One region of the Williamsia sp. Y853 genome, then DNA from elsewhere that is predicted to be linked to it. Evidence: riboswitches for the same ligand, from Rfam matches in the RefSeq annotation. Region 1 holds a riboswitch; the other holds the start of a gene.
What was found. Region 1 has a riboswitch for cyclic di-AMP ahead of AC1TPF_RS23985 (transglycosylase family protein). Riboswitches for the same ligand answer to the same signal wherever they lie in the genome.
Positions count from the first base shown of each region.

Region 2: linked by a shared signal. The riboswitch ahead of AC1TPF_RS26310 (C40 family peptidase) and the one ahead of AC1TPF_RS23985 (transglycosylase family protein) in region 1 are both predicted to bind cyclic di-AMP.

Region 1 covers NZ_JBXCJC010000004.1:742,252-753,136, forward strand. The annotation lists gene AC1TPF_RS23965 (PucR family transcriptional regulator) at 1-1,467, shown strand, start outside; gene AC1TPF_RS23970 (MFS transporter) at 1,458-2,855, opposite strand; gene AC1TPF_RS23975 (YoaK family protein) at 3,019-3,726, opposite strand; gene AC1TPF_RS23980 (TRAP transporter large permease) at 3,832-5,418, opposite strand; gene AC1TPF_RS23985 (transglycosylase family protein) at 5,693-6,289, opposite strand; cyclic di-AMP (ydaO/yuaA leader) riboswitch at 6,297-6,495, opposite strand; gene AC1TPF_RS23990 (MoaD/ThiS family protein) at 6,799-7,047, opposite strand; gene moaA (GTP 3',8-cyclase MoaA) at 7,049-8,134, opposite strand; gene AC1TPF_RS24000 (flavin reductase family protein) at 8,211-8,723, opposite strand; gene AC1TPF_RS24005 (hypothetical protein) at 8,732-8,983, opposite strand; gene AC1TPF_RS24010 (cold-shock protein) at 9,243-9,656, shown strand; gene AC1TPF_RS24015 (DUF2771 family protein) at 9,679-10,212, opposite strand; gene AC1TPF_RS24020 (MFS transporter) at 10,209-10,885, opposite strand, start outside.
Region 2 covers NZ_JBXCJC010000006.1:129,432-140,316, forward strand. The annotation lists gene AC1TPF_RS26295 (glycosyltransferase family 4 protein) at 1-317, opposite strand, end outside; gene AC1TPF_RS26300 (hypothetical protein) at 322-1,725, opposite strand; gene AC1TPF_RS26305 (C40 family peptidase) at 1,734-2,750, opposite strand; gene AC1TPF_RS26310 (C40 family peptidase) at 3,001-3,585, opposite strand; cyclic di-AMP (ydaO/yuaA leader) riboswitch at 3,601-3,784, opposite strand; gene AC1TPF_RS26315 (DEDD exonuclease domain-containing protein) at 4,384-6,135, shown strand; gene AC1TPF_RS26320 (Lrp/AsnC family transcriptional regulator) at 6,156-6,431, shown strand; gene trpD (anthranilate phosphoribosyltransferase) at 6,481-7,530, opposite strand; gene AC1TPF_RS26330 (hypothetical protein) at 7,638-8,096, opposite strand; gene ctaE (aa3-type cytochrome oxidase subunit III) at 8,245-8,856, shown strand; gene qcrC (cytochrome bc1 complex diheme cytochrome c subunit) at 8,914-9,837, shown strand; gene qcrA (cytochrome bc1 complex Rieske iron-sulfur subunit) at 9,834-10,885, shown strand, end outside.

The sequences.
Region 1 (10,885 bases):
CTCGCCGCGCGCGGTGCTGCGGCCTTGATCATCGACGGCTCGATCCCCTCGGCGATCGCCGCCATGGTCCTGCCTGAGGATATGGCTGTGGTCGAACTGTCGTTCCCGATCGGTTTCGCCGACCTGAATCGTCTTCTGGCAGAACGGTCACTGAATCAAGAAGTGCATGTCATGCGGTACTCGTCCCACGTGCACAGCACGCTCGCCGGGCTGCTGCATCGAGGTGCCGGGATGGCGATCCTGATCCGAGAGGTCTCGACGCTTGCCCAGTGTCCGGCGCTCGCGCTCGATGCCCGCGGTACCGTCGTCGCCCAACACGGCATGCCTGGGGACGAAACCGCATCAGTGTACGAACGACTGCGAAACAATCTGGTGGACCGGCAGAGTCGTACTTCTGGCCGGTCCGCACACGGCGCTACCACCTGCGTGGTCGAACTCGACGATGAGGAGCACCGGTATACCTGTACCGCGAGCTCCATCATGCTCGGAAAATGGTTCGAGGGCTGGGTTGTCGTACTGGCCGGTGGACCGTCGTCTCCTGGCCTGCACGATCTCGCTCAGCATGCGGTGGTCACAGAACAGGCGACAGCGATCGTCGGATCAGAGATGTTGCGACAACGCAGCGTCGACGAAGCCGAGGAACGTGCACGGGGCGACTTCGTACAGGCGCTTGTGCACGGCAGTTTTGCGAGCGAACACGACCTGCAGACACGTGCGGACTACCATGACGTCGACCTCACATCGACGTTCGGTGTCTTCGTGGTGCCGGTGCCGGTGCCCGCGCCGAAGGCGAACTCGTCCGATTCCGACCGGAGCGGGAGTCTGGTGAAGATCGCGCGTCACGTCGCGGGAGTACTTCCGGATCCGGCAGTCCGCTCGTACGTCACGGTGATCGGCGATGTGCTGGTGGTGGTTCGGACATTGAAGTCCCGCGACGACCGGGAGATCGAAGTCGAGATGGCCGAATACGCGGAGGCGATGGCTTTCGATGCTCAACGTCGCGGCAGACGCACCACAAGGGTGGCACACGGCGCTTCGGCTCTGGGTGTCGATCAGATCCGGGAGAGCTATCGGCAGGCACGGGTCGCGCTGGGTATCGGTCAGCGATTGCAGATGACCGGGTCGATCGCGTATCGCGACCTGCGTGGCTTCGGGGTCCTCGAACTCGTCTCCGGCACCGATCGTGGCCGACAACTCGTCCGAGATGTGTTGGGGCCGTTGCGCCCGGGCTCGGACCTCTACGACACCCTGGTCACATATCTCCGCGTCGGCGGCAACGTGAACGCTGCCGCGCGTGACCTCAATGTCCACCGGAACACGATGCTGTCCAAGCTGGACAGGATCACCCGGGCCCTGCGTATCGATGTCCGGGTGCCGGAGAACCAGTTCACGGTCTGGTTGGCAATCCGGCTGGAGTTGCTCGAACAGATCCACCATGCGGTGGACGGCGAGATCAATTACCGCTGAGGTTCTTTCAACGGCCGGGCCCCGACGTCTTCCGGATCGTGCCCGAGGAAGGTGGCGCCGAGACCGGCCGCTGCCACGATGGCACACACCCCGAAGAGTGCCGGATACGACCAGCTGTCGATCGCGATGGCGACCCACGCGGCGCCGAGTGCCGAGCCACCGAACCGGATGAGGTTGAACAGGCCCAGTCCGGTGCCCTGCGCGCCTGCGGGGGATCGTGTCGACCCTGCGGCGGCCGGTGTCTGGACCATCGCGATCCCGATACCTGTGGTGATCAACGCCCCGACCATGGCCGGGCGGTTGCCGTCAGATCCCCAGACCACCAACACCATCGCGACCTGGGCGAGAATCAGCACGCACAACCCGGCCCTCATCATCCGGCGAGCGCCGAGTGAGTCGGACGTGCGCCCGACCACTGGTCCGAGCAGGGCCATCGCCGTCGGCAGGGCGAACAGGATCAGGCCCGCTGCGGCCGTGGACTCACCGTGGTCGTTGAGATAGAGCGGCACGGCCAGCAGAGCTGAACCCAGACAGAACATTTGGGCGCACGCTGCGACGGCGCTACGGACGAAACGGGATTCGGCGGCCAACCGGACGTCGACGAAGGGTGCCGCGGCCCGACGCGCGTGCCAGATGAACCAACCGAGTAGGGCGCCCGCCGCACCGATCAAGCCGAGCACGACGGCCACGTGTACACGCGGCTGGGGCACCAGGGTCAGGCCCAGAACCAAGACTCCGGCCCCCAGCGTCAACGCGATGGCACCGGTCACATCCAGGCGCATGACACGTCCCGGATAGGCGGGTATCCAACGCATCGTGCCGGCAAATCCGATGAGCGCCACCGGGATCAGCGGGACGAAAACCCAACGCCAGCCCCATGTCCCGGCGATCAGGCCGCCCATCGACGGGCCGACGGCCTGCCCGATCCCGTTCACGCTCGCCCAGGCGCCGACTGCCCTGGCCCGCCGCTGCGGGCCGAATAGCCAGGCGATCAAGCCCATCACGGCGGGCGCGAACGCGGCGGCTGCGACACCACCGAGTGACCGCCACGCGATCAGAGCGGCCAGGCTCGGCGCGGTGGCAGCACCGGCGGAGCAGACGGCAGTGGCCAGCAGGGCACCGCAGTACACCCGGCGCCTGCCGAAACGGTCCCCGACATACCCGGCGAGCGGCATTGCCGCGGCAAAGGTGAGCAAGAAGCCAACGGCGACGAGAACCCCGTCTTCGAGAGGGGCGTTGAAGTCGGAAAGTATTTCCGCGAGTGGGACATTGACGATGTTGTTGCTGACCGTACCGACCAGCGTCCCGGCAAGCAGTGCCGAGAGGGCCAACGGGGTACCGGCGTCGTCTGTGTTTGTCGTCTTGGCCGGGCCGGCAGTGGTGGTCATCGGTTCCTCATCCCAGTCTCCCGGGCCGGGTGGCCGGCGCCGCACCCTACCTTCTCACCGCGTGGGGTGGTGAGCACTACCGCGAATGCTGCATCGTGCACATCATTTTCGTACATTCCTGTGCATACTGCACCGACCGGTTCGTGTGATGCCACGTCCGGATTCAGGCCGCGGAGACGCTGGGAACCGCTGCTTCGCGACGTTGTTCCCGTACCGCGAGATGACCGATGATCGCGGCGGTGATCATCAGGACCGCGGCCAGTGCCATCGGGACCGCAACGTGCAGGCGCAGCAGCAGTGCCCCGGCCACGGCGCCGAGGAAGATCGTGAGAATGGCGGCGAGCCGCCGGTTTGCGAGGCTGTGCCTGCTGCCCAGCATGAACGACTCACCGGCGAGCTGGGTGAGGGTGGAGGTGACGACCACCGTCGTCATGTCGGTCACTGCCAGTTTCCGGGCGACGGCCGCCTGGGAGCCCATCACGGCCGCTGTGGTTGCGGCGACCGCGATCTGGACAGGTTCGGCGTGCGAGTCGGCGAGGGCAAGGACCAGGGCACAGCCGGCGAGCGCGCTGCCCCCGGCGACCAGCAGGCCGGTGGTGCGGCGCAGGTGCCAGGTCTTCTCGTGACCCCGTAGAAGCAGGCCGGCCACGTACGCACCCGCCATGAACGCCAGCACCGCGAGCAATGGCCCGAGAATCGGTAGTCCGTCGGCTCCGGCCAATCCCATACCGAGGATGACGATGTTGCCGGTCATGTTGCCGGTGAACACCCGATCCAGGGCGAGGTAGCCGACCGCGTCGACGATGCCGGTGACGAATGTCAGGACGATGACGGGTATGAAGGCTGGTTCGAGACGGAAGCGCGGCGGCATGGTGTGTGGGCTCCTCGGTGAGCGTGGACGGGGGACGAGCGGACCGGTCGACACCGAATGCCCGCCACGGATACTCCGCGGCGGGGCACTCGAGACGGATCGGTGTCAGAGGAACAAGATGGCAAACAGCGTGCAGAGGACCAGGCCGCTGACGACGGGCAGGAAGCACTTGCGGGCCAGGTCGAGCACCGGAACGCGGGCGAATCCGGCCACGGCGACGAGTGATGACCAGGCAACGAGCGTGCCACCGCCCGACCAGATGTTGCCCATCTGACCGATCGCCGCAAGGGTCGAGGGATCCATGTCGACGGCTGGACCCAAAGCCCCGGAGAGTGAACCGGTCAGCGGCAGGCCACTGAAACCGGAGCCCTCCAGACCCGCGACCATGCCGATGAACAGGATGCCGAACGCCGTCACGAACGAGTTCTGCGGGAGGTGCGACTGGGCGGAGTTCACCAGATCGAACAGGATTGCCGGACCCGCCTGGTCGTCGGAGTAGCCGAGAATCGCGCCGGAGAAGTCGGCGTTTCCGATGAAGAAGAAGCCGGCGATGGGGAGCACGATGCCCATCGCTTTGAAGGCGAAGACCAGGCCGTCGATGAGGTGCTCGGACGTGGTCTCGAGAAAGTTGCCCTTGTCGGAGACCGCGGCGGCCGCGAAGAGCACGAGAGTGGCAATACCTCCGACGATGGCGGCTGCATCGCCGCCCTTCAGGGCCGGGACGACACCCACCTTCCCCAAGATGAGATAGACCACGAGGGCCAGATACACCAGTGGTACCAGCATCGCGAAGGTGCGAGCCATCGCCGACTTCGCAGGCGGTTGGTCGTCCACGACTGTTTTGCGCTCGATGACGGCAGTCGCAGTGGAGGGTGTGGCGGTGGCCGCGATCGCCACCGGTTCTGCGCCGTCCGGCCGTGGTCCAGCGGGTCCGCCGGCGGGCTCGGAGCCCGGTCCGCCGACACCACCGTCTTCGCCCAGCTCATCACGCAGGTCGTCGGCACCACGGTCCGCCTCGGCCTCCCATTCGACGAGCAGGTCCGGTGACGGGGAGCGCCAGTGTTTGCGCTGCATGACGAACGTGATGATGAGGGCGGTCAGGCCGACGATGAGCGAGAGGATCATCGCCTTGTCGGCCACCGTGTCGGTGTCCACACCCGCGCTTGTTGCAGAGATTCCGGGCGCGACCTTGATGATGTAGTCCGACGACAGTGCCATACCCTGACCGCAGATGGCGATGACCATACCCACCGACAGTGGCGACAGACCCGCGCGGATGGCCACCGGGATGAGCACTGCGCCCACGAGTGGAACCGCAGGTGTGGGCCAGAAGAACAACGAGATCACGTAGGTGACGACCGCCAGAACGATGAAACTGCTTGTGCCGGTACGCATCACGCGCCTGAATGGAGCGACCATCAGGCGGTCGGCTCCCATGTGACGAAGTGCGCCCAACATTGCCGTGACCATGGCGATGATGAGGAAGATGTTGAAAAGCTCTTTGGCGGCAACAAGACTGGCATTGAAGATCGATGCGAGACCGGTGATGATGCTGCCGGAGAAGACGAAAGCGGTCAGAAATGTGGCGATTACAGCAGGTACGACGATGTTCTTGCGCATTGCCATCGTGATGAGGATGACGATGATCCCGACGAGATACACCCAATGGGCGGCAGTGAGATGAGCGTTCAATGTGGCTCCTCCGGAAAACGCACCTGGGCCGATATGGTGCGGGGCTGTGCGACTTGAGTTTTCCGCCTGCACCGGTGCCCGGCAACGCGAACGTTGCACAGTCGTTCACGTCATAGATGTGCAATCTTCACGCATTGTTACGGGCGTGTTACTTCCATGTCTGCCCGGTAACGCCGGGTCATCTCCCCGGCCTGCTCCTGAATTTGGAAAAGGACCCCACACGGACGTTGCGTCGCGTGTGGGGTCCTTCGTCTAGGGGCTTCCTGAGGGTGGATCAGGAAGCGGGGAGGTAGCCTTTGTACTCGTTGAACAGTGCGACCTGATCAGGGGTGAGGTCGCCCTGGGCGTTGGCCTGATCGAGCAGGTCGTGCAGCGCGGGATCATCGATGGTGGCCTTGAGCTGAGCGACGATGTCGTCGGTCGCCTGTGACAGGTTCGGGAGCTCGGGCACGGCCGGGATTTCCAGGTTCGGAGCCGCGGTGGGAGCTTCGCGCTCGGTGGCGCCGCTCAGGCCGGTGCCGCAAGTGGGCCATGCGCCCTTGCCCTGCGAAGCGAGGACACGCTCGGCAACAGCGATCTGCTGCTCCTTGGAGGCCTGGTCTGCGGACGGGGCGAATTCGCCGCCGCCGTGGCCGGTCCAGGTGCTCGGGGAGAATTGCAGGCCACCCTGGTAACCGTTTCCGGTGTTGATGGCCCAGTTGCCGCCCGACTCACACTGTGCGACGCGGTCCCACTCTGAGTCGGTGGCCGCTCCGGCGTTGCCGCCGCCTGCGAAGGCGAGGCTGGCGCCGCCGCCGATGACGGCAGAGGTGAGGGCGATCTTGGCAACGGTGCGACCGGTGTTGGTCGGCTGACGATGACGTCCGGACATAAGGTTTACTTCCTCTCTCCACGCGCCTACGAAGTCAGCTGTCGGGTTCGAGCGAGAGGTTGCTCGGTTCCGCTGCGCGGAACTGCACCCCAAGGATTTCGTCGGTGTCGGGCGTTGCCGCCATCGACCGTCGGAATCCGGTGATCTCCAGGAGATGTTTGGGTCCCCCGCCCTCGTCCCTGAATTACGTTTGGAGTTTCTCGGAACGCGGGACGAGGTTGGGCGCGGCGATCCGAGAATATTCAGTTGCAATGTGGCCGATCAGTTCGACCGAGTGAGACGCTACGTGTTAATTCGCGCTTGCACACGCCTATCTGAGGCGCCCCAACTGTGCATCCCGAGGGGACTTTTGGCCCGGATTTGGCATATTTGCTGCTCACCGCTATGAGTGTCGTCCCGTGTCCGATCCGTGATCTAACCGTTATGTGAGTAACATCACAGCATCATTCAAAGGGAGGAAGCGCTCAAGTGGGTCAAATGACCCGATGTGCGGGCGGGTGTCCGGTTGCTCAACCGCCCGCGAACGGCGGGAGAACGTCAATTGTGTCGCCTCCGGCGAGGGTGCGCGACCGGTCTCGGACCGCTATCGACTCATGCAGATATGAGCATCGTTGCAACACTTCGGCCAATTGCGGATTCGCTTGGCCCAATTCATTTTCCAGATCGGCAAGAGTCGCTTTGTCAGTGAGGTGTATCACCATTTGTTCGACACCGGCAGCGGCTTGCGCGGCTGCGAAAAACCTGACGCAGATCTCCATGTCAGCCACCGATCGCAGACATGGGCCGAGAGGGCTGCAGAAAGCCTGGGTCATTGACCCCGTGGCCTGGCAATTTGCCCCAGGTTGCTTCTCGCCACCGCAAGGCAATGTGCTGATCTGAATTCTCAGTTGATCTCAGTAAACCTCGGATGTCGGTCTCCGAAGTGGCGAACAGGCAGTTGCGGAGCTGTCCGTCGGCCGTCAGGCGCGTCCGGTCGCAGTCACCGCAGAACGGACGTGTCACCGAGGCGATGATGCCGACCCTGGCCGGTTTGCCGTCCGGGGTGTGGTGACCTTCGACGAGCCACCGCTGCGCAGGCGCGGCCCCTCTGGGTGCGGTGTCCGGACGTAGTTCGAAGTCGGCTTGCAAGGTGTCGAGTATCTGATCGGCGGTGACCATCTTCGTGCGTGACCAGTGATGCTCGGCGTCCAATGGCATCTGTTCGATGATGCGCAACTCGTATCCTTCGGCCAGGCAGAACCGCAGGAGTTCGGGCGCATCGGCGAGACCGGTGTCGGGATCGAGGACGGCGTTCACCTTGACCGGCTGTAGACCGGCAGCGCTCGCCGCAGCCAGGCCCGCGAGGACGTCGGGGAGGCGATCACGGCGGGTGATCGAGGCGAAGCGTGCCGCGTCGACGGTGTCGAGGGAGACGTTGACCCGATCGAGTCCGGCCGCGGCGAGAGTCTCGGCGCTGCGGGCCAGACTCAGGCCGTTGGTGGTCAGCGCGATCTCGGGACGAGGCTCCAGAGCTGCCACAGCACTGATGATCTCGGTCAGGTCCTTGCGTAGTAACGGTTCACCACCGGTGAATCGGACCGCGCGGATACCCAGGTCGCGGACTGCGATACCGACGAGCCGGACGATTTCGTCGGAGGTGAGGACGTCGGCTCTGTCGAGCCAGTCGAGGCCCTCGGCCGGCATGCAGTACGTGCACCGGAGGTTGCAGCGGTCGGTCACCGATACCCGTAGATCCCGTACTGCCCGCCCGAAAGTGTCGATCATCGGTCCGGAAGTGGGCGTCACGGCGTCGGTCACCGGTCGCGCGTTGGGACCGGTCGGCATACCGAGGGCGATGGCTGTCACAGTCCCCAGCCTACGGTTTGCTGCACCTGCGTGGTGAGCACAGGCGGACACCGGGCGGTGTCGGAAGGAAAATCCGTCAGGAGCGACGCTGTAGAGCGCGGAATGCGCTTGCGTGGAACACCAGCGGCTCGTGGTCGGTGTCGGCGCGCAAGGCCAGCACCTTGAGGAGTACGAGGCTGTGATCGCCTGCCGGGATCTCGTTGTAGATCTCGCACGCGAGTTGGGCGACCGCGCCGCCGATGAACAGCGCACCGTCGGCAGTTGTTTCGAGGTTGAGTCCGTCGAACCTCTTTGCCGCCGGGCCCGCCAACTGCTTGCACTCGGCGTCCTGGTCGTGTGCGAACACCGACACTCCGAGGACGGCAGCGGAGTGCAGCTTCGGCCACGTCGTCGACTCGTTCTGCACACACAGCGATACCAGTGGCGGATCGAGGGAAACGGTGGCGAAGGAACTCGCCGCGATACCGATCGGGTCACCGTCGCCCTGATGGCATACGGCGACCACGCCGGTCGGAAAACAACTGTAGGCACGCCGCAGGGCCGAACCATCGCTGGTGGGCGTCAGGGCTCCGTCAATATGAAGGCTCATCTCGAGCGTCACTCTAGTGGGGGGCTGTTGTTGTCGCCGGACTGGTCGGCCTGCTGTTTCGCCCGGCGCCCTGATCGGAGGGCAAAAATCAGCCCGAACAAAAATCCCAAGGGCGCACACATGATGAGCAGATAGACGAACAGGGGAGCGGTTTCGCCGGTGATCGGCTCGGCGAGAAACAGTGCGATCAGGGCGATGAGCCCAATCGCGAACAACCCCACCGCAACCCGTAGCAGTCCGGCGCCTTCGGCTTTGCGCATGTGGTCAACGGTAGTGCAGTGCCGCATATGCAGCTGAAGGCGAGGTCGCTCACCTGCCAGACGAAGCCGAAGGCGGAGCTCGCTCACCTGCCGGACGAAGCCGAAGGCGGAGCTCGCTGTCACGGTTGCGCGATGGGGGAAACCATGGTGTTGGGAGCCTGGTCGAGGGGCTAGACTGATCAAACGCGTCTGGCTGGACCGCACTTGTCACAGCGGGCGCTTTCGTTTTGGGTCACGCGAACAGATGAGGGTGAGCACAGTGCCTACCGGCAAGGTGAAATGGTACGACGCGGAGAAGGGCTTCGGCTTTCTCTCGCAAGATGATGGCGAAGACGTCTATGTACGTTCGTCAGCGCTCCCCGCTGGAACCGAGGCGCTCAAGCCCGGCCAGAAGGTCGAGTTCGGCATGGCTGCGGGTCGTCGCGGTCCGCAGGCGCTCACGGTCAAGATTCTCGACCCCGCGCCGAGCGTTGCCAAGAACACCCGGGAAGCCCGCAAGGAGCAGCCCAAGCGGCATAGCCCCGACGAGCTCCACGGCATGGTCGCCGATCTGATCACCTTGCTCGAAGGCAAGGTGCAGCCCGATCTGCGCATTGGTCGCTACCCCGATCGCAAGACTTCACAACGTATTTCAGAGGTTGTCCGGGCCGTGGCCCGCGAACTCGAATCCTGATTCCACCCTCGGCGGGGCCGACCTACCCGGAAGCGGGTACGTCGACGCCGTCGGGGAGTGTGTCGATACCCCAGATGCCTCGTTGGATGAAGACGCCTGGTTCGGTCTCGATCTGCGACGGCTGGGTGATCTGGACAACGGCCAGAATCTTGTCCTCGGTCGATGGCAACGTGATGGTGCGTTTGGAATCGCTGAGGTAGATGGTCTCGGTTCCATTGTCGAAACCTTCGGCGGTCAGATACTGCACCACCAGGATCCACGGTCCGACAGCCAGTTCATGGGACAACGACACCATGAGCGTGTCCCCGACGGCAACGGGAACCCGCGTGGGCGGATTCGTCGCCGAGCCCTCACATTTGGACAGATCGATGGTGCAGTAGGCCAGCGGTTCGACGCGGACCAATGTGCTGCCGGAGGCCACCTGGAGGTACGGGATGTCGTCGCTCTTGTGGCCCGCGGTCAGTGCGGCAACCGAGCCGCCGACGATGGCTACGAACAGGACGGCAACAATCGCCGCGATGGTGGCGAACTTCTTTTCGCCTGCGGTCAAACTCATTCTTCGCGAGCACCCTTTTTCCGTGTGTTCTTGTTCCACGACTCCCGCACGGTGGGATCGACGTGGATTGCGCCGGTCGGCATTGTCATGTCAGGTCGCTTGCCGCCGAAACCGGGTACCAGGGTCGATCCCCGGTTGGTGACAAAGGTCTGGGCGAAGCCCAGGACCAGCAGAACGGTGACCACACCGAATCCGATGGACAGATTGGTCGGCAGCAACACGCCAAGGGAGGCCCCGAACACCCAGCCCATCTGCAGCACGGTCTCGGAGCGACCGAATGCGGACGCTCTGGACGCGTCTGGCAGATCGTCCTGGATGGACGAGTCCAGGCAGACCTTGCCGATTGCGCTGGTTCCGGATGCGATCAACGCGGCGATGATGACAAAGATGAGGTTGCCGAAGACCGCGGCGAGCAGCGCGACGAGTGCACACGAACCGGTGACGATCACAACGATGCGCTGAGGATTCGGGAGCTCGAGCCGGGTTCCGGTGGCATTGCCGATGAAGTTGCCGATACCGGCTGCCGCACCCACCGCGCCGAGCATCGCGACCTGCGCCCAACCGCTGCCGCCACCCTGCTGCGACTTTGCGTAGAAGGCGATGAACAGCGTCAGGAACCCGGTGAGGATGCGGATCGTCCCGTTGCCCCACAGTCCCACCAGGACATTGCGGC
Region 2 (10,885 bases), on a different contig from region 1:
CCGGCCCGGCGAACCGCACCGGCCAGCGTCGCCAGCGGCGCTGCCGCACCGAACCACACGGTGTCCACCTGGTGCGCGCGAACCAATTCGGCGGCCCGATGGGCAACCACGGGCGTCGGCAGCATCAACGTGGTCGGATGCCGGACCACCTCATAGGGCTGCTCAGCATCGAAGCGGATATGACTGTCCCCACGCCAGCGAGGCGCATAGACGACGATGTCGCCGGCCGGAAGCCGATCGACCAGATTCTGTAGGTACGACTGGATACCCCCTTGCCGGGGTGGAAAGTCGTTGGTGACCAACAGGGTCCGGTGCATCAGCTCACCGTATCTGCGCGGTGAGCCAATCGCGCCATTGCCGCACCAGTTCTTCGCGCGAGATCCTCAGCACCACTGCGGACGCGGTGTCCTGGGCCGCCACCACCAGTGCGGGGTCCAACGGCTGGTCGGCACCGGCAAGGGCGACGTAAAAGTTCCGGAGCTTGTCCTCGCCGAACGTCTCGGCGATGAAGGCCGCCACCGACCAGGCCGATTGATACGACACGGCCGCATCGGGATTGCTCGGCGAGAAATCGGCATCGCTCGGCAGATCTTCCGGTGGCCCCGAGCCCGCGATCTCCGCGGCCAGGGCCGGAGCCGCCTGCGCCAGGTCCGTGTAGGTCCCGCTGCGGCCGACATACTCTGCGACGCCCTCGGTGATCCAGATGGCGGCGTTCTCCGCGGTGGCCGTGCGCGCCGCCACATGGAACACCTCGTGGCGCAAGACCACGGCCAGGTCCGCGGAATCGAGTTGCGCTGCTTGCGGAGTGAACACCACGCGCTGGCCGATGGCGGTCGGCGCGGCCCCGTCCGGTCGGTCGATCCCGGAGAACACCGTGACAGCGGCAGCGGCGTCGGCATCGCCGGGAGATGCCCCTGTCAGCGAACGGAACTCGTCGTCGGTCGCCGCGGCGACCACCCCGGCACTCTGCGGCCACTTCGTCCCCCAGAACCGGCTCACCGCAGTGACCGCGGCCGGAAGCTGCCGCGCAATCTCTTTGGTGAATCGGCGGTCGCTGCCGTTGGTGAGTACCAGCGACTCGCCGGGATCGGTTGCGACCTGCTGGGAACCGGGATCCGGGAACTGCCACACCTGACCCGGCGCCGGGGGCTCGCCGAACAGTGGTGCGGCTTCGGCGACAATCCGCCAGCCGTCGGGATATTGGGCCATGACCATCGGGATGTCCACCACCACGGCCTTGGCGTCGATACCCGCGTAGGCATATCGCAGCTGGACCGGTGCGACCCAGGAATCGACACTGCCTGCGGCGTCGAGTGTCTCCTGGATCTGCGCAGGCACCATCCGTTCGAAATCGCGACGCTCGGACAGCCGGTACTCGAAGGTCGTCAACGGCAGATCGCCGACGCCGGCGGCACTGAGCTCGGCCTGGGTGCGCAGGGCGAGGTCGGCGGACGGGTCGAGTTGTGCCAGCGCCGCGGCCGGTTCGGCATTGCGCAACGCATCGGTATAGGCCTGCAGGGTCAATGTGACCCCGAGCGTTCGCGCCTGCTCATACGGATTTGCCGGACGCGCAGCGGGTGCAGCGGGATCTGATACCGAATCCTGGGATGAGTCACGGAAAATGACGGTGGCCGCGACCGCCACAACAGCGACAAGCGCCAGAGCAACGACCACCCAGATGATCCGGCGGGTCCGTGGAGCGAGGGCAGCCAATCCCTTGCGCACCGAGATGGTCAGTACCGACGGGCAGAGTTGAACGGGCCGCCCTTGTCGACCGGGACAACCGCCACGGGCACACCGAAGGTCGACGCGTGGATCACGTACCCGTTGCCGATGTACATGCCCACGTGGGTTGCGTCGGGGTAGTAGATGATCAGATCGCCTGGACGCATGTCGTCGCGGGAGACCTGGGTTCCACCGGCCAATTGGGCCTGGCTCGACCGCGGCAACGTCTTACCGGCCTGCTTATATGCCCAGACCATCAGTCCCGAGCAATCGAACTGGTCGGGGCCGGTGGCGCCCCAGACGTACGGATCGCCGACCCGGGTCATCGCCGCACGGACCGCGACCACTTCAGGGGCGGCGCCCGCCGGCAGCAGCTTCGGGTCGAAGTCGACGCTCCCACCGGCGAGTTCGGCGAGCTGCTTGCCGGTGAGTGCCTGATACATGGCCCGGATCTCGGTCGCCTTGAAGACGCGCTCACTCTGCTGGGCCTGCAGGTCGGCGCTGGTCTTCTCCGCGGTGGCCACGGCGGCTTCGGCCTTGAGCTTGGCATCAGACGCGGCCTTCTCGGCATTCTCTGCCTTGGTCTTCGCGGTCGTGAACCTCTTGACGTCCTCGACGGTCTGCCGCGAGATCATCTCCAGGCCGGCCATCTGATCGAGGAGCGACTGCGGCGAATCACTGACCAGCACCGCGTAGAGACGGTTGACCCGCGCACCCTTGTAACTGGCGGTGACGAGCGCATCAACTGCGCCCTGGAGACCTTCGGCCTGCTCGTCGAGTGCCGCGAGGTTGGCCACGGCCGCCTCGGTGTCCTTGGTCGCCGTCGCAACGGCCTCGCGCTGCTTGCCCAGTTCGATGGTGGCCGTGTGGATCGCCTCGGTGGCCTGCTCGGCTTCACGCCCAAGTTTCGTGTAATCGGCGAGCATCACGTCGGGGCTCTGCGGAGCAGGCTCGGCACTTGCCTGCGCACCGGCGCCCAGCGTGACCGCCAACGCCACGACCACTCCGGCAACGGCAGTCCGCATCACGGCGGCATATCCCTCACGCACCACGACTTTGACAACTCCTCGTTAACCGACGTTCACAACTCTGGTCGACGGTCACCCGACGACCAATCCCCTTGCACTGCAATTGACCAACCCGGCCAGGCTACACAGCGCGCATGGGCCGACGATGTGAATCGCCAGACCTCACCCGCCGCACCGGTGGCCGGATGCCGTCGGGCGGGACCGCAAGGATGCGGACCCGCCCGATGGCCTATTCAGTTCTGGTTGCTCAGTAGTGGCGGATGTCCACGATCGACTGACCGTTGATAGCCATACGCGCGACGGGCACACCCTCGGTGGAAGAGTGCACAACTTCACCGCCACCGATGTAGATGCCGGCGTGGCCGCCACCGTTGTAGATCACGACGTCGCCGGGCTGGGCGTCCGCAGCGCTGACGCTGGTGCCTCCGCCGAGCTGGCCGTAGCTGTCACGAGGAATGGTCTGACCGGCCTGCTGATGCGCCCAGTAGACGAGACCCGAGCAATCGAAAGCACTGGGGCCGGCTGCGCCGTAGACGTACGGCGAACCGATCTTGCTGACTGCGGCGTCCGCAGCGACCTGACCGGCAGCCTTGACGGGTGCGGGTGCAGCGGCGACGCCGGGGAGAAGGTTCTCCGGCTTCAGCTCATTCGGAATCATTTCCGGGGTCACACCCGGGATGTCGAAAGTTCCGACACCGGGAACTGTCACCGGTGCGGCAAAGGCAGGCGCTGCGGCGATACCCAGGGTGCCGAGTGTGATCGAACCGGCAATGAGTGCACCGCGGGCACTCTTGGCCCCACGGCTTTCCTTGTTCAAACGATGTTTCGCCACGAAGCGAGATCTCCTTGTTTCTTCCCTATCCGCTGACCGAGTTAGCTGTCGGATTCGGGCCGGAAGATGGCCCTACCCGGTGAACCCGCAAAGTCGTTGAGACCTCAGGGTTCGATGGGATTCACCCCAAATGCGGACTTGTGGTCTGCATCAGATGGTTCCCCGGTTCACCGTGTTGGTGATTAAGCGGCGACCTCACGATTCGCTCCGGATGGAGTGAACGCTTTCGCAAGGTCTCAGAAAGGTTACGAAACCGTGGCGACGAATGTCCACCGGAAGGACGACAGAGGTCCCCCGGCGTGTCGTGTTACACAGCCCACAATTGGGGCTGATTCTGCCCCGAAAAGTGGCCCCCACCTGCGCCGGGCCTTACGCGATGATCGTGAGTGTCAGACTTCGCGAGCATGCCCGCGGCGCGGAACATCGCCACTGCATCCTCGAGGCGGGCCTCGTGATCAATAACGAATTCATCACAGCGAACTTCCGCATCCTCGCTGCTCCGGACCCCTACGGGACCCATGAAAACCGTCATCATGCAGCCGTCACACTCAACTGGACGACCCGGGCAGGTGCTGCATTCGATGAGCAATGTGATCTCCGTCTCATTGGGCCACTCATCTCGATCTCAGGGGCCCTCAGGGTTTACCCGGAGCCGAGATGAGCCGGCTTTTGTTACATCGATCGCGACGCTAGCGGCACCATCCGACAAGACATCCCGGATCTTTTACCCCGCTCCCTGCGGCCGGAAACATCCCAACGTTGTCGGAGGCTCGAACTAGTGTTCGCGACGTGAGTGTTATGAGTGGTGTTGATGAGGCTGTTGGGGCTCAGATGTCGTTTGACGACCCGACTATGGCGCATCCGGACGACCAACCTCTGCGGGAGACAACCTTTGTTGTTGTCGACCTCGAGACCACTGGCGGCAGTCCCACCGACGATCGCATCACCGAGATCGGTGCGGTCAAGATCCGCGGCGGCGAGATACTCGGCGACTTTGCGACGCTCGTCGATCCCCAACGCGGCATTCCCCCGCATATCGTCCGGTTGACCGGGATCACCGAAGCGATGGTCTACCGGGCACCGACCATCGATCAGGTGCTCCCGGCATTCCTGGAATTCGCTCAGGATTCGGTGATCGTGGCGCACAACGCACGATTCGACGTCGGCTTCCTTCGCGCTGCCGCCACCGAACTCGGTCATCCGTGGAACTTCAACCGGGTGCTGTGCACCGTGAAGCTCGCCAGACGGGTGTTGACCCGCGAGGAGGCGCCCACGGTGAAACTCTCCGCCCTCGCCGCATTGTTCGCCGTACAGACCCGCCCCACCCACCGAGCACTCGACGACGCCCGCGCCACAGTGGAGGTACTGCACCGCTTGTTCGAGCGGGTCGGCAACCAGGGCATCCATACATATAGAGAATTGCGCGACTACCTCCCCGGGATCTCGGCAGCGACCCGCAGCAAGAGAGTCCTGTCCGATAACTTGCCTGCCGAGCCCGGTGTCTATCTTTTCCGCGGCCCGTCGGACGAAGTCCTATATATAGGGACCGCGGTCGATCTGCGGCGGCGCGTGCGCAGCTATTTCACCGGCTCGGAGACCCGCACCCGCATCCGGGAGATGGTGGATCTGGCCACCCGCGTCGATCATGTGCAATGCGCGCACCGCATCGAGGCCGGGGTCCGGGAACTGCGCCTGCTCGGCGCCCATGCCCCGCCATACAACCGCCGGTCCAAGTTCCCCCACCGCGGTTGGTGGCTCTGCCTCACCGACGAGCCGTTTCCGCGCCTGAAGGTGAGCCGCACCCCAACGACAGTGGCTCTGGGTCCGGTCCGATCGCGGACCGTCGCCTACGACATCGCCGACCTCATCTCCGAGCTCTGCGAACTGCGCACCTGCCGGACCCCGCTGCGCGCTGACGGTCTACATCAGTGTGAGGTCGGGCCAGACGGCAGGCGGATCGTCGGCGGCTGCCATGGCGCGACCGCCGAATCGGTGGACGCCGACGCCTACAGCCGGCGGGCGCAGGCTGTGGCCGACCTGCTCTCCGGACGCAGCGATGCACCCGTCCTGGCCGCGCTGGATCGACTGACCACCCTGTCCGAGGCAGAACTGTTCGAGAACGCCGCCCGCCTGCGCGACCGCCTCGATCAACTCATCGCCCATCTCGAACGCTGTCAGCGCCTCGCCGCGCTTGCCAGGATCTCCGAACTCGTGGCCGCCGCACCCGACGGGCGTGGTGGCTGGGACCTTGCCGTCATCCGTCACGGGCGCCTGGCCAGCGCCGGGGTCGCGGTCCGCGGAGTCTCTCCGATGCCGGTGGTCGAGTTGCTCGCCGCCTCGGCCGAGACCGTGATCCCCGCGACCGGACCACTCTGCGGCGCCGCGCCGGAGGAAGCCGCCCTCGTCTTTCGGTGGCTCACCAGTCCTGGCGTTCGAATTGTCTGCGCCACAAGCGGATTCAGCCTCCCGAGACACGGCGCCGGACGGTGGGCGCAGTGGCGGGAACTCGTCGGTTCGGCACATCGCACCATCGATATCGATCAGACCTGATCCGGCACTAGTCTGAATCCATGATTACCGCGATCGTCCTGATTCAGACCGATGTCCACCAGATCCCCGAAACTGCGCAAGCGGTCGCCGACATCCCCGGTGTCACCGAGGTCTATTCGTGCGCAGGGGACGTCGACCTGATCGCCAAACTCCGAGTCCGCGACCACGAGAAGATCGCCGACGTGGTCACCGAATCCATCAGCCGGCTCCCCGGGGTCAAGCACACCGCAACCCATATCGCGTTCAAGAGCTATTCGAGCGCCGACGTCGACGCGGGCTTCTCCATCGGCGAGTGATCTGGCGGCGAGTGATCCGGGCGGCGAGTGATCTCGCCCAAGAGTCGGGTCAGGCGTTGCTGACGCGGACCCAATCGGCCAGCCGTGCTGCGGCAGCACCCGAATCGATTGCTGCCGCGGCCACGGCCATGTGCTGACGTAACTGCTCGTGCAGATCGACATCGGGTTGCGGACGGTACGCGGCCAGTGCGCCGGCGGCGTTGAGCAGCACCGCATCCCGGACAGGTCCCGTCCCGCCGGCGAAGACCTCCCGCGCGACGGCGGCGTTGTGTTCGGCATCCCCACCCTGTAGTGCCGACAGTTGCACCCGGGCCAACCCGAGCGTCGTCGGATCCACCGTCTGTTTGCGCACCGTACCGTCGAATGCCTGCCACACCGTCGAGGTCGACGTGGTGGTGAACTCGTCGAGGCCGTCGTCGCCGCGGACCACGAGCACTGAATCGCCGCGCTCCACAAAGGTCTGTGCCAGCACCGGCGCCAGATCGGCGAAAGCACAACCGACAAGCCCGCTCGTCGGCCGTGCCGGATTGGTCAATGGACCCAGCACATTGAAGACCGTGGGGATGCCGATCTCCTTGCGCGGTGCGGCAGCAAAACGCAACGCCGGATGGAAGACCGGGGCAAAACAGAATCCGATACCGGCTTCCGCAACACACCGGCTGACGCCGTCGGCCGTCAGCGCGATGTTCACACCCAGCGCCTCCAGCACATCGGCGCCACCACTCTTCGAGGTCGCGGCCCGGTTGCCGTGCTTGATCACCGGCACACCGGCAGCCGCGACGACAACAGCTGTCATCGTCGAGATGTTCACGGTATTCGAGCGATCACCACCGGTGCCGACGATGTCGACACAGGCCACGGACGTCGGAACCACCGTCGAGTGGCTGAGCATGGCATCGGCGAGACCACGCAATTCGGCGGCGACCGGCCCCTTGATCTTCAGTGCCACACCGAATGCGGCGATCTGCGCCGGCGTCGCGTTGTCCGACATGATCTCGTTCATCGCCCACTCGGCGCCGTCAGCGGTCAGGTCCCGGCCATCGGCCAGGACTCCAAGTACCTGAGGCCAGCTGCGGGCCTGCGCATCGGAGTGGGTCACGCGAAAAGAGTATCCACTGCCCAACCGTAACGACCACCTAGGCTTCCATCACTGCAACGACAAGAGCCCTAACGCGGCCGCAGCACCTGTTGCGACAACACCAGCCGTCAACGCGGCTGCAGCACCTGCCAGGCAATGACTGTCCCACCGTGACGCTGCGCGAGCCCCGCCATGCGCGAGCGCTCCTGAGATACGTGCAGGGCATCGATCAATTGCACCCGCGCCAACGCCACGACGATCTGTCCCGCGGCGATCTCGACCGAGTGCGGAACGTCCGCCGATACACGTCGATAGTGGTCCTGCGCGGCCAACCCGATGACCGTTTCGACCGAATCTTCGGACACCACCAGCAGGTGCCGCAACACGGACTGTTCGTCGGCGACCCACTGTGAGGCGGACAGGGTCGTCGACGCCGCCTCCGCATCGTCGAAACTCTCGGCGGTGATTGTCAACGAAGAGTCGTCGACCGACAACTCCCCGTTGGACTTTCGCCCGCCCCCGAGAGGACTTGTCAGTCGCCGCCAGCGGGGGACCTCGATCGGATTGCCATTCACATCACGTGCCACCCCACCAGCCTCTCAGGTGGCCCTGAACAACATCTTGGACACGCCGCAGCGAACCGTTTCAGTGCCACTACCAGCGCCGCCGCATCGGGGCTGAAAAAAATCTGGACCCGAGTAGTCAGGGCTTACTACGAACCGTCATACTTCTCTGGTGACTAGCGCTGCAGCACCCACAGGATCAGCTATCACCCAGCGCGTGCACTCGCTGAACCGACCGAACATGGTCAGCGTTGGCACCATTGTGTGGCTTTCGAGCGAGCTGATGTTCTTTGCCGGATTGTTCGCGATGTATTTCGTGGCACGAGCCGGAAACTACGGCAATTGGCCGATGGAGCCCACCGAGCTCAATCTGACACTGGCGATCCCCGTGACCGCCGTGCTGATTCTCTCCTCGGTGACATGTCAGCTCGGCGTCTTTGCCGCCGAGCGGGGCGATGTCTTCGGTCTCCGACGGTGGTACACCATCACCCTGATCATGGGCGCGTTCTTCGTCGCCGGACAGGGCTACGAGTACTACCACATGGTCCACGAGGGCACCACGCTCTCGTCGAGTGCCTACGGTTCGGTCTTCTACATCACTACGGGCTTCCACGGCCTGCACGTGATCGGCGGCCTCGTTGCCTTCGTCATCTTGTTGCTCCGTACCCGGCTCAGCAAGTTCACCCCGGCACAGGCCACCGCCGCGATCGTCGTCTCGTACTACTGGCACTTCGTCGATATCGTCTGGATCGCGCTCTTCGCGACCATCTACTTCATTCGGTAACGGCCGAAACAGTCTTTTGGCACAGGCAAAGTCAGTCCGCTAAGCAGAGAGATACAGATGAGTTCATCTCCCCCACCCACCTCACCCGGGGATTCGGAAACGGGTGCCCTGAGCGAGGGCACCGGTCGCACAGACGCCAAGAAATCCAAGTCGCGCCGCAAATTGCGTCGTCGCGCCTCCGGAGCTCTTCTCCTGTTGGCAGGTCTGGTTGTCGCCGGCGGACTGGCCGCAGCCATCACGCCTGAAGCCCAGGTCGCCAAAGCGGACAGTGACTCCACTGCCGCACTGGTCCAAGACGGCAAGAAGCTCTACGAGACCTCTTGCATCACGTGCCACGGCGCGAACCTCGAAGGTGTTGCCGATCGCGGTCCGTCACTGGTGGGCGTCGGCGATGCGGCGGTGTACTTCCAGGTGTCCTCCGGCCGTATGCCGGCGGTCCGCGGCGAAGCCCAGATCGTCCGCAAGCCGAGCAAGTTCACCCAGGCCCAGATCGACCAGCTCGGCGCCTACATCCAGTCCATCGGTGGTGGCCCGCAGGTGGTCTACGCCAAGGACGCCGACGGAAACGTCATCTTCGAGAACGGCTACCCGGTCATCGAGCAGGGTGCTCTGCGGGGCGACAACATCGGACGCGGCAGTGAGCTGTTCCGCCTGAACTGCGCCTCATGCCACAACTTCACCGGCCGTGGAGGTGCGCTGTCGTCGGGCAAGTTCGCGCCCGCCCTCGACGCGCCGAACGAGCAGGAAATCTATACCGCCATGCTCACCGGACCTCAGAACATGCCCAAGTTCTCTGACCGGCAGCTGACCGACAACGAAAAGCGCGACATCATCGGCTACGTCAAGTACGCCACCACGGCGAAGGACCCAGGCGGCTACGGACTCGGCGGCTTCGGCCCGGTGTCCGAAGGCATGTTCATGTGGTTCGTCGGCGCGGTTGCTGTTGTCGCCGGCACGATGTGGATTGGATCACGTAGATGACCGACCAGCAGAAACCAGATCCGACCCCGGATGAGCTGGATGCGATGAGCCACGACGAGTTGGTCAAGCTCGGCACGAACCTCGACGGCGTGGAGGTCATCCACCGCCGGGAGCGTTTCCCCGAGCCGGGTACCAAGGCGGAGAAGCGGGCCGAGCGCACAGTCGCATTCTGGTTCGCACTCGCCGGGGTTTCGGCCCTCGCGTGCTTGATCATCTTCCTGTTCAACCACTGGGAATTCGTGATGCCCGATGGTGACAACTACATGGCGTACATCCTCAACACCCCGCTCATCGGTTTCACCTTCGGTCTGTCGATCCTCTCTCTCGGTATCGGCGCCGTGCAGTTCACCAAGCGATTCATCCCTGAAGAGATCTCGGTCCAGGACCGCCACGACGGCGGTTCCGCCGAGGTCGACAAGCGGACCATCGCCGCAGAGTTCGCCGATTCGCTGAACACCTCCACGCTCCCCCGCCGCAAGGCGATCAAGCGTGCCGGTCTGTTCGGCCTCGGCGCCTTCGCCCTGACCGGCGTCGTCGCAATGCTCGGCGGTTTCATCAAGAACCCGTGGGCACTCGGCAAGAAGGCACCGCTGTGGAACACCGGTTGGTCGCCGATCTACAACTCGCCCGAAGATCCCAACGAGACGGTCTTCTTGCGACGCGACAACGGCAATCCGATGTCAGTGGTCCTGGTTCGTCCCGAGGATATCGACGCCGGAGGCATGGAGACCGTGTTCCCGTGGCGGGTGTCCGACGGAACCGGTGAGACCGAAGAGTCACGTCACAAGCTGATCGAGAGTCTTCGTGGCGTCAGCAACCCGGTCATGTTGATCCGTCTGCGCCCCAACGACGCCGCCAAGGCGATCAAACGTCAAGGCCAGGAGAGCTTCAACTACGGCGACTACTACGCGTACACGAAGGTCTGCTCGCATCTCGGCTGCCCGACATCACTGTTCGAGCAGCAAACAAACCGTATTTTGTGCCCGTGCCACCAGTCACAGTTCAACGCCCTCGAATACGCGAAACCGATCTTCGGTCCTGCCGCCCG